3 regions of the Kitasatospora sp. NPDC096204 genome follow, and region 1 is predicted to be linked to each of the others. Evidence: riboswitches for the same ligand, from Rfam matches in the RefSeq annotation. Region 1 holds a riboswitch; each other region holds the start of a gene.
The links. A riboswitch is a leader RNA that binds a small molecule or an ion and turns the genes downstream of it on or off. The one in region 1 is predicted to bind thiamine pyrophosphate.
Positions count from the first base shown of each region.

Region 2: it holds a riboswitch for thiamine pyrophosphate, as region 1 does, so the genes downstream of both, ACIQ87_RS31570 (purine-cytosine permease family protein) here and thiO (glycine oxidase ThiO) in region 1, are expected to answer to the same signal.
Region 3: it holds a riboswitch for thiamine pyrophosphate, as region 1 does, so the genes downstream of both, thiC (phosphomethylpyrimidine synthase ThiC) here and thiO (glycine oxidase ThiO) in region 1, are expected to answer to the same signal.

Region 1 is NZ_JBIWFT010000009.1:140,798-144,064, forward strand. It holds gene ACIQ87_RS12480 (NAD(P)/FAD-dependent oxidoreductase) at 15-1,223, opposite strand; TPP riboswitch at 1,358-1,470, shown strand; gene thiO (glycine oxidase ThiO) at 1,474-2,649, shown strand; gene thiS (sulfur carrier protein ThiS) at 2,646-2,855, shown strand; gene ACIQ87_RS12495 (thiazole synthase) at 2,859-3,267, shown strand, end outside.
Region 2 is NZ_JBIWFT010000037.1:22,314-25,580, reverse strand. It holds gene ACIQ87_RS31575 (S1C family serine protease) at 1-1,426, opposite strand, end outside; TPP riboswitch at 1,647-1,791, shown strand; gene ACIQ87_RS31570 (purine-cytosine permease family protein) at 1,784-3,196, shown strand.
Region 3 is NZ_JBIWFT010000019.1:87,902-91,168, reverse strand. It holds gene thiC (phosphomethylpyrimidine synthase ThiC) at 1-1,390, opposite strand, end outside; TPP riboswitch at 1,385-1,519, opposite strand; gene ACIQ87_RS21865 (DUF5326 family protein) at 1,706-1,906, opposite strand; gene tenA (thiaminase II) at 2,131-2,802, opposite strand; gene ACIQ87_RS21855 (cupin domain-containing protein) at 2,847-3,164, opposite strand.

The DNA of each region.
Region 1 (3,267 bases):
CCGCGCACCAGGCACTACCCCGCGACGGTCGCCTTCAGCGGCACCGCCGGGTCGCCCGCCCGGGCCGGGTCCAGGGCCGTGCCGCGCTCGATCAGCTTCCGCCCCTGGGCGAGGTCGCGCGGCCGGTCCACGGCCAGCAGCGCGCTCGGCACGCCGTCGCGCAGCCAGAGCACCGACCAGTCGGCGTCCCCGGGGGCGCCGCGCCACAGCACCTCGTCGCCCTCGGCGTGCCGGCCGGCGTACTGGACCATCCGCCCGAACTGCTCCGACCAGAAGTACGGCACCGGGTCGTAGTCCGGCGCGTCCGCGCCCAGGACGGCGGCCGCCACCGCCTCACCGGACCGCAGGGCGTGGTCCCAGTGCTGGACGGCCAGCCGGGCACCGGCCCGGGCCGACGGGTAGCTGACGCAGTCGCCGGCCGCGAAGACGCCGGGCACCGAGGTGCGCAGCCGCCCGTCCACGACGACGGCGCCGGTCGCGTCCAGCTCGATCCCGGAGCCGGCCAGCCAGCCGGTCGCGGGGCGGGCCCCGATGCCGACCACCACCTCGTCGGCGGGCAGGTGCGAGCCGTCCGCCAGCAGCACCGCGCCGGGCTCCACGGCGGCCACGCCGACGCCGCAGCGCAGCTCGACCCCGGCCGCGGCGTACCAGGCGGCCATCGCCGAGCCGATCTCCGTCGGCAGCGCGCCGGGCAGCGGCGCCGGACCGGCCTCGACCACCGTCACCTCGCAGCCGGCCGCGCGGGCCGCGGTGGACACCTCGGCGCCGATCCAGCCCGCGCCGACCAGCACCAGCCGCAGCCCGGGGCGCAGCAGCGCGCGCAGCGCCAGGGCGTCGTCCAGGGTGTGCAGCAGGTGCGCCCGCTCGGCACCGGGCAGGGCGCGCGGCACGGCGCCGGTGGCGATCACCAGCGAGCCGTACGGGAGGTCGCCGCCGTCGGTGTGCAGCACGCCGGGGGTGAGGCCGGTGGCGCGGCGGCCGGTGAGCAGCTCGATGTCGAGCTGCCCGTAGTCGATGCCCAGGGCGGTGGAGTCGGCCTTGCCGAGCAGCACGTCCTTGGAGAGCGGCGGCCGGTCGTACGGCGCGTGCGGCTCCTCGCCGACCAGCACGATCCGCCCCTGCCACCCGCCCTGCCGCAGCTTGAGGGCGCACTGCGCCCCGGCCAGCCCGGCTCCGACGACGACCACCTGATCCGTTCCACTCAGCTCTGCCACGCCCGTCACTGTACTCAGCGGCCGACCGGCGGCCGCGGGGCCGGGGGTGGGCAAGCGGCCGCGGGGCCGGTCGGCAAGGGGCCGGGGGCGGTCCCACCCCCTGGTACGGGCCTTCGGCCGGGCCGACCCCCGGCGTTAAGGTGGGGGCACCACACGGGAGCCCGGCGGACCGGGCTGAGAGGCGGGCTGACACGGCCTGCGACCGTCCGAACCTGATCCGGGTCATACCGGCGAAGGGAGAAGAGCAGCTTTGTCACGCTTGCCATCACCCGCCCACGCCGACGTGCTGGTGATCGGCGGGGGCATCATCGGCCTCGCCGTCGCCTGGCGCGCCGCCCAGCGCGGCCTGCGGAACGTGACCGTGGTCGACCCCTCCCCCGGCGGCGGCGCGGCCCGGGTCGCGGCCGGCATGCTCGCCCCGGTCACCGAGCTGCAGTACGGCGAGGAGCCGCTGCTGCGCCTCGGCATGGCCTCGAACGAGCGGTACGCGGACTTCGCCGCCGAGCTCACCGAGGCCAGCGGCGGCCGGGACACCGGCTACCGCCGCTGCGGCACGCTCGCCGTCGCACTGGACTCCGACGACCGCGAGGAACTGCGCGAACTGCACGCCTTCCACCGGCGGCTCGGCCTGGACTCCGACTGGCTGACCGGCCGGGAGGCCCGCAAGCTGGAGCCGATGCTCGCCCCCGGGGTGCGCGGCGGGCTGCGCGTGGCCGAGGACCACCAGGTGGACGGCCGCCGGCTGCTGGACGCCCTGGTCTTCGCCTGTGAAGGCGCCGGGGTCCTGTTCCACCGGGCCGAGGCCGTCGAGCTACTGGTCGGGAACGGCCGGGCGACCGGCGCCCGCCTGAGCACCCGGGAGACGGTGAGCGCCGAGCAGGTCGTCCTCGCCGCCGGCCCGCACAGCCACCGGCTGCCCGGCCTGCCCGAGGGCGTGCTGCCCGCGATCCGCCCGGTGAAGGGGCAGGTGCTGCGGCTGCGCGTCCCGGACGCCTACCGCCCGTTCCTGTCCCGCAACGTCCGTGCCGTCGTCCGCGGCCGGCACCTGTACCTGGTGCCGCGCGAGAACGGCGAGCTGGTGGTAGGCGCGACCACCGAGGAGCAGGGCTACGACACCACCGTCACCGCCGGCGGGGTGTACGAACTCCTGCGCGACGCCCACGACTTGGTACCGGGGATCACCGAACTCCCGCTGCTGGAGACCTCGGCCGGGCTGCGCCCGGGATCACCGGACAACGCCCCGCTGCTGGGCCCGACCTCGCTGCCCGGGCTGGTCGCCGCCACCGGCCACCACCGCAACGGCGTGCTGCTCACCCCGGTGACCGCCGACCTGGTCTCCGAGTACCTGGCCACCGGCGAAGTCCCCGAGCTCGCAAGGCCGTTCACGTCCCTGCGCTTCTCCCCCGACCGCTCCACGACGAAGGCCTCCGCATGACCGAGATCGCCCTGACCGTCAACGGCGAGCCCCGCCGACTGCCCGCCGGGACCACCCTCGCCGAGGTGGTGGCCTCCGTCAGCGCCGCCAACACCGGCGTCGCCGCCGCGCTCAACGAGGCCGTGGTGCCGCGCGGTTCGTGGCCCGCGACGGCGCTGGACACCGGCGACCGGATCGAGATCCTCACCGCCGTCCAGGGAGGCTGAACCATGGCCGACGACCTTCTGACCATCGCCGGGACGTCCTTCTCCTCCCGGCTGATCATGGGCACCGGCGGCGCCCCCAGCCTGGAGGTCCTGGAGCGCGCGCTGCTCGCCTCCGGCACCGAGCTGACCACGGTCGCGATGCGCCGGGTCGACGCCGGCACCCAGGGCTCCGTCCTGGACGTGCTGACCCGCAACGGCATCCGGGTGCTGCCCAACACGGCCGGCTGCTTCACCGCCGGCGAGGCCGTGCTGACCGCGCGGCTGGCCCGCGAGGCGCTCGGCACCGACTGGGTCAAGCTGGAGGTGATCGCCGACGAGCGCACCCTGCTGCCCGACCCGATCGAACTGCTGGACGCCGCCGAGACGCTCGTCGACGACGGCTTCACCGTCCTGCCGTACACCAATGACGACC
Region 2 (3,267 bases), on a different contig from region 1:
CCCGGCCGTTGGCGGAGGCGTTGGACTGGATCGCCGAGTTGATGCCGATCACCGCGCCGCCGGAGTCCAGCAGCGGGCCGCCGGAGTTGCCGGGGTTGATCGAGGCGTCGGTCTGGAGGGCGTTCATGTACGAGGCCTGCGAGCCGGTGTCGTCGCCGGAGGCCACCGGGCGGTCCTTCGCGCTGATGATGCCGCTGGTGACGGTGGACTCCAGGCCGTACGGCGCGCCGATCGCGACGGTGGCGTCGCCGACGTTGACCTTGTCGGAGTCGGCCAGCGGCAGCGGGGCCAGCTTGCTCTTGGGCGGGTTGTCGATCTTGATCACGGCGACGTCGTAGCCCTCGGCGTGGCCCAGCACCGAGGCGCTGTAGGAGGTGCCGTCGGCGAACTTGACGGTCAGTTTGCCGCCGCTGAGGGTCGGCGCGACCACGTGGTTGTTGGTGAGGATGTGGCCCTCGGTGTCGAAGACGAAGCCGGTGCCGGTGCCCGACTCGCCGTTGCCCTGCGCCTTGATGGTGACGACGCTGGGCAGCGCCTTCTGCGCGATGGCGGCGATCGAGCCGGGGGCGGGCTCGTTCTTCTGGGTGTCGCTGGCCTGGACGGTGGTGCTGCGGTGGTCGTTCGCGGAGCTGCTGCTGTCGACGCGGTCGGCGACGGACACGCCGAGCGCACCGCCGGCCAGGCCGGCGACCACCGCGACGACCGCGATCAGCGCGACCAGACCGCCGCGCTTCTTGCGCGGGCCGCCGTGGCCGCCCGGGCCGCCGGGGTAGTCCGCCGGGTAACCGAGCGGACCGGCCGGGCCGCCGGGGTAGCCGGCGCCGCCGGAGGTGGAGTCGTGGGTGGGGCCCCAGCCGCCGAGCGGCTGGCCGGCCCCGAAGGGGTGGTGGCCGTGCGCGGCGGGGGCGGCGGCCGGGGCGGCGCCGAAGCCCTCGTGCGCGCCGGCGGCGGGGACGCCGTGGGTCGGGGTGGCGTACGGGTTGCCGGCCGGCGGCAGGGCCGGGGCGGCGGGGGCAGGCGCGGCGGGGGCCGCGGCGACCGGGGACGGCGGGGCGGGCGGCAGGACCGGCGGCGGCGCGTCGATGTAGCCGGTGGCCGGGTCGACGGCCGGCTCCTCCGCGACGGGCGCGGCGGACGCCACGGGCGCGGTGGGGGCCTCCGGCGCCGGCACCTTGGTGAAGGCGACGGTGGGCTTGTGCCCGCCCTCGGCCTGGGCACCCTCGGCCGGGACGGCGTCCACGGGCGGCGCCGCCTCGACGGCAGCGGCCTCGACGGCACCCGCCTCCGGCTCCGGCACCCGCCGGAAGGCCATGGTCGGCTGGTGCCCGCCCTGAGCAGGGCCTTCGGAAGCGGTCTCGGCCGCCCCCTGGCCGGCGGGCTGCTCCCCCTGCGGCCCGGCGGGCCCAACCTCGCGCTCGGTGCTCACGGACGACCTCCATAGCTGGCAGAACCAAGGACCATAGTTTTTCGCACTGACGATTCGATTGCCGTAAGGACCCCTCTGAAGAACTCATAAGAATCCTTAGCCGGTACCGACGCCGGTACCGGACGGCCGAGGCTCCCCTCCCCCGCCGGGCGTCCCGCGATGCGGACCGTACGCCCTCGGCCTTGGGTGTTGGCCCCCGTGCCGGTTAGCCTGTCGCTCACAACTGACACGCGGGAGCTTGGACCCACCAGGCTGAGAGTGCGCATGTCGACCGTACGCCACGCGAGTGACGGACGTTCGAGGGGGCGCTGACCGCCGGAACCTGTCCGGGTAATGCCGGCGTAGGGAGTATCGGCCATGCCGTCTGCTTCGCCATCCTCTTCTTCGGGTGCGCCCGAGTCCAAGGATCTCTCCGGGTCCACGGCCGTCCTGGACCGCCCCCAGCGGACCGATCACCGCGAGGCGCCCCTGGTGCTCGACACCGAGCCGCCGCGCACGCTGCGCTTCCGGGACCACTTCGCGCTCTGGATGAACCTGGGCGTCAGCCTGATCGGCTTCTCCACCGCCGCCACCGTGCTCGGCGCCCCCGGCAGCGAGCTGTCGCTGGCCGCCGCGGTGACCGCGATCACCGTCGGTACGGTCGTCGGCACCGCGATGCTCGGCCTGGCCTCGCTGATCGGCGCCCGCACCGGCGCCCCCGCGATGGCGAACCTGCGCGGGCTGTTCGGCACCCGGCTGTCGTACCTGCCGACCGTGCTGAACATCGTGCAGTGCATCGGCTGGGGCGTGTTCGAGCTGCTGACCATCTCGGCGGGCGCCCAGACCGTCGCCCACACCACCGGCTACCGCTGGCTGTTCGTCCTGCTCGCCGGCGCGCTGACCACCGTGCTGACCATCTGGCCGCTGGGCTCGATCGCGGTGCTGCGCCGCTTCGTGGCCGGGGCGGTCGCGGTGGCGATGGTCTACTTCACCGTCCAGCTGGGCCGCCAGGGCGTGCCGGACCCGGGCGCGGGCAACTGGCACGGCTTCCTGGGCGCCACCGACGCGATGATCGCGGTGTCGGTCTCCTTCGTCCCGCTGGCCGCCGACTACACCCGGCACTCGCGCACCCCGCGCTCGGCGTTCTGGGGCAGCTTCTCCGGCTACACGATCGCCCAGGTCTGGTGCTACGTGCTCGGCCTGATGGCGCTGCTGCAGTCGGACGGCGCCCCGAACCGGATCTTCGACTCCTTCCTGGGGGTCTGGGCCGGCTGGCTGTTCCTGCTGGTGCTGGTGCTGCGCGAGACGGACCAGTCCTTCGCCAACGTGTACTCGACCGCGATGTCGGTGCAGAACCTGCTGCCGAAGGTGGACCGCCGGGTGCTCTCCGGCGCGATCGGCGTGCTGATCACCGTGCTGGCGTTGCAGATCGACGAGTTCACCGACACCTACTACGGCTTCCTCGGCCTGATCGGCTCGGTGTTCGTGCCGCTGCTGGCGGTGCTCGTGGTGGACTACTTCCTCGGCGCCGGCCGGCGCGGCTGGGACCTCTCCGCGGACGCACCGTCCCGCTGGCTGATGCTGCTGCCGTGGGCGCTGGGCTTCGCCGTCTACCAGTTCATCGCGCCGACCAAGGTGGCCGACTGGTGGACGGACTTCTGGACCTCCGCCCAGGAGGCGCTGCACTTCACCCCGCAGGAGTGGACCTCGGCCTCGCTGTTCGCCTTCCTGGTGCCGGCCCTGGTCACCTGGGCGCTCACCCCGCTCGGCCGCCGCACCGCCCGGCCCTGACGGGACCGGACCGGAACGGAACGGACCGAACGCGAGGCCAGGCAGAACACGGCGAAGCACAGCAGAGCACG
Region 3 (3,267 bases), on a different contig from region 1:
CCTTGGGGGTCACGTAGCAGAGCATCGCGGTGCCCCACCAGGCGATCATCGCGGCGCCGATGCCCGAGGTGATGTGGTCGTAGCCGGGCGCGACGTCCGTGGTGAGGGGGCCGAGGGTGTAGAACGGCGCCTCGTCGCAGATCTCCTTCTGGAGATCCATGTTCTCCCTGATCTTGTTCATCGGGACGTGGCCCGGGCCCTCGATCATCACCTGGACGTCCCGCTCGCGGGCGATCCGGCCGAGTTCGCCGAGGGTCTGCAGCTCGGCGAACTGCGCCTCGTCGTTGGCGTCCGCGATCGAGCCCGGCCGCAGGCCGTCACCGAGGGAGAAGGTGACGTCGTAGGAGGCGAGGATGTCGCAGAGCTCCTCGAAGTTGGTGTAGAGGAAGTTCTCCTGGTGGTGGGCCAGGCACCAGGCCGCCATGATCGAGCCGCCGCGGGAGACGATGCCGGTCTTGCGGCGGGCGGTGAGCGGGACGTAGCGCAGCAGCACACCGGCGTGGACGGTCATGTAGTCGACGCCCTGCTCGCACTGCTCGACGATGGTGTCCCGGTACACCTCCCAGCTCAGCTCCTCGGCCCTGCCGTCCACCTTCTCCAGGGCCTGGTAGAGCGGCACGGTGCCGATCGGCACCGGCGAGTTGCGCAGGATCCACTCGCGGGTGGTGTGGATGTTGCGGCCGGTGGAGAGGTCCATGACGGTGTCGGCGCCCCAGCGGGTGGCCCAGGTCATCTTCTCCACCTCCTCCTCGATCGAGGAGGTGACGGCCGAGTTGCCGATGTTGGCGTTGATCTTCACCAGGAAGTTGGTGCCGATGATCGCCGGCTCCACCTCCGGGTGGTTCACGTTGACCGGGATGACGGCCCGGCCGCGGGCCACCTCGGCGCGCACGAACTCGGGCGCCAGGCCCTCGCGCAGCGCCACGAACTCCATCTCCGGCGTCACCACGCCCCGCTTGGCGTAGGCGAGTTGGGTGACGGCGGTGCCACCGCGGGCGCGCAGCGGGCGGCGCGGACGGCCGGGGAAGACGGCGTCCAGGTTGCGCAGGTTCCCGCCGCGCGGCGAGGTGTGCTTGATCCCGTCGTCCTCGGGACGCGGCTCGCGGCCGTCGTACTCCTCGACGTCGCCGCGCTGGCGGATCCAGGCGTCCCGCAGCGCGGGCAGGCCGCGCCGCACGTCGGGCTCGTAGGACGGGTCGGTGTACGGACCGGAGGTGTCGTACAGCGGGACGGACCTGCCGTTGGTGAGCTGCACCTCGCGGTACGGGACGCGCAGGTCGGGGCGCGATCCCTCGCGGTACGCCTTGCGCCAGGCCGGAGTCGGGTAGCCGGTGCGCTCGCTGCTGGGGGCGCCCTGGGCAGACTGCGGCTGTGCTTCGAACGTGGTCATCTGACCTCTACTCCCTACGCCGGCATTACCCGGTCAGGTTCCTGCGGTCGACGCAGCCGTCGGTCCGTCCGTCGACGTCCCGGTCAGCGTCCTCTCAGCCCGGTGCTCCGAGCTCCCGCGTCGCAGGCGGTGTTGCCTGCACACGACGCCCAACACCGTAGCGAGCCGATCGCCGCAGGTCCAGAGCACCACGGCCGGGCCGGCCGGCGTCCCCGGGGGATCGGCCCCCCGCGAGACGGGGGGAGGGAACGGCCGAGGCCCGGCTTCCCCGTCTCGCGGGGGCCGGGCCTCAGGGCGGCGGTACGGGGCGAAAGGTCAGCTCTTGGCCGCCTTCTTCACCAGGACCACCACGGCGGCCGCGATGCCGACCACCACCAGCAGCTTGATCACGATCGAGAGCAGTGCGCCGACGACGCCGAACACGAAGGCGACGATGTTCCAGGCCAGCACCAGGACCAGCACCGGGATGACGATGTTGCGCACCCAGGAGGGCAGCGACTTCCAGAGCTCAGCCATGTCGGTTCCTCTTCTCCCCTCGGGTCGGCCGCCGTCCGGTGCCGCATCCCGCTTGCTTTCGGTACTTCGATCGTACGGTGGCGCGAGTGCCGGAACGAGGCCCAACGGCCCGGAGAGAACCCCGAGATCACCCCGAGCCCGAACCCCCGGGTGACCCCCGAGAACCCGCCCGGCCCCGGCCCGGACCACCCCGGACGGCCGGGCCGACGGGGCTCCCGTACGGCTCAGACCGGCCAGCGCTCACCGCGCCAGGCAGCGTCCCAGAACATCCACTCGTAGCGCGAGGTGGTCACGAAGTGCTCGACCACCTTGCGGCGTTCGGCCGCGGACAGCTCCTCGCCCAGCCGGTCGGTGAGCGCCAGCACCCGGCGGACCACCGCCTGGAAGGCCTCGTCACCGTAGGTGGCGATCCACTTGGCGTACAGCGGGTCGGGCGAGCCCTGGGCGAGCAGCGTCCCGCCGACCCGGGCGTAGATCCAGTAGCAGGGCAGCACCGCGCCGACCGCCTCGGCGAAGGAGCCGCCGTAGACGGTCGCCAGCAGGTAGCTGGTGTACGCCCGGGTGGTGGGCAGCACCGGCTCGGCGGCGGCCTGCTCGGCGCTGCCGCCGAAGGCGGTGAGGAACTCGGCGTGCATGCCCTGCTCGGCGGCCAGCGCGCCGACCGCGTCGTCGGCGAAGGCCCGGACGTCCTCCTCGCCGGGTGCCTTGGCGGCGCAGACGGCGAGGGCGCGGGCGTAGTCGCGCAGATAGTGCGAGTCCTGGACGACGAAGTGGCGGAAGGCCTCGCGCGGCAGGGTGCCGTCGGTGAGCCCGGCCAGGAAGGGGTGGGCGAGGATCTCGGCGTACACCGGCTCGATGGCCGCCCAGAGTTCTTCGGTCAGCGTCTTGGTGCTCATGACGCGACCCTAACCGCCGGGGTTCTCGGTACCCGCCGGGGTTCTCAGTCCTCGGGCGGGGAGAAGACCACCAGGACGCGCAGTTCCTCGGTGATGTGGTGGAACCGGTGCGGGGTGCCGGCCGGCACGTACACCACGGTGCCGCGCCCGACCGTCGCGGTCTCGGCGCCGACGGTCAGCTCGGCCCGGCCGCTGATCACCTGGTAGATCTCGTCCTGGTCGTGCGCGGTCTGGGTGTCGGTGTCGCCGGGGGCGAGCGCGTACAGCCCGGCGGACATCCGGGGTTCGCGCAGGAACCGCAGGTAGGCACCGTCGTTGGCCGCCCGCTCGGCGTCCAGTTCGTCCAGCCGGAAGAGCTTCACCGCCGCCGTCCTCCCTCGTCCTCGGAGCCGTCCGTCCACCTCGCGGACCAGGGGCATTCAACACCACCCCGCCGTCCGGTGGTTCCGCCGGGACCGTGCTTCC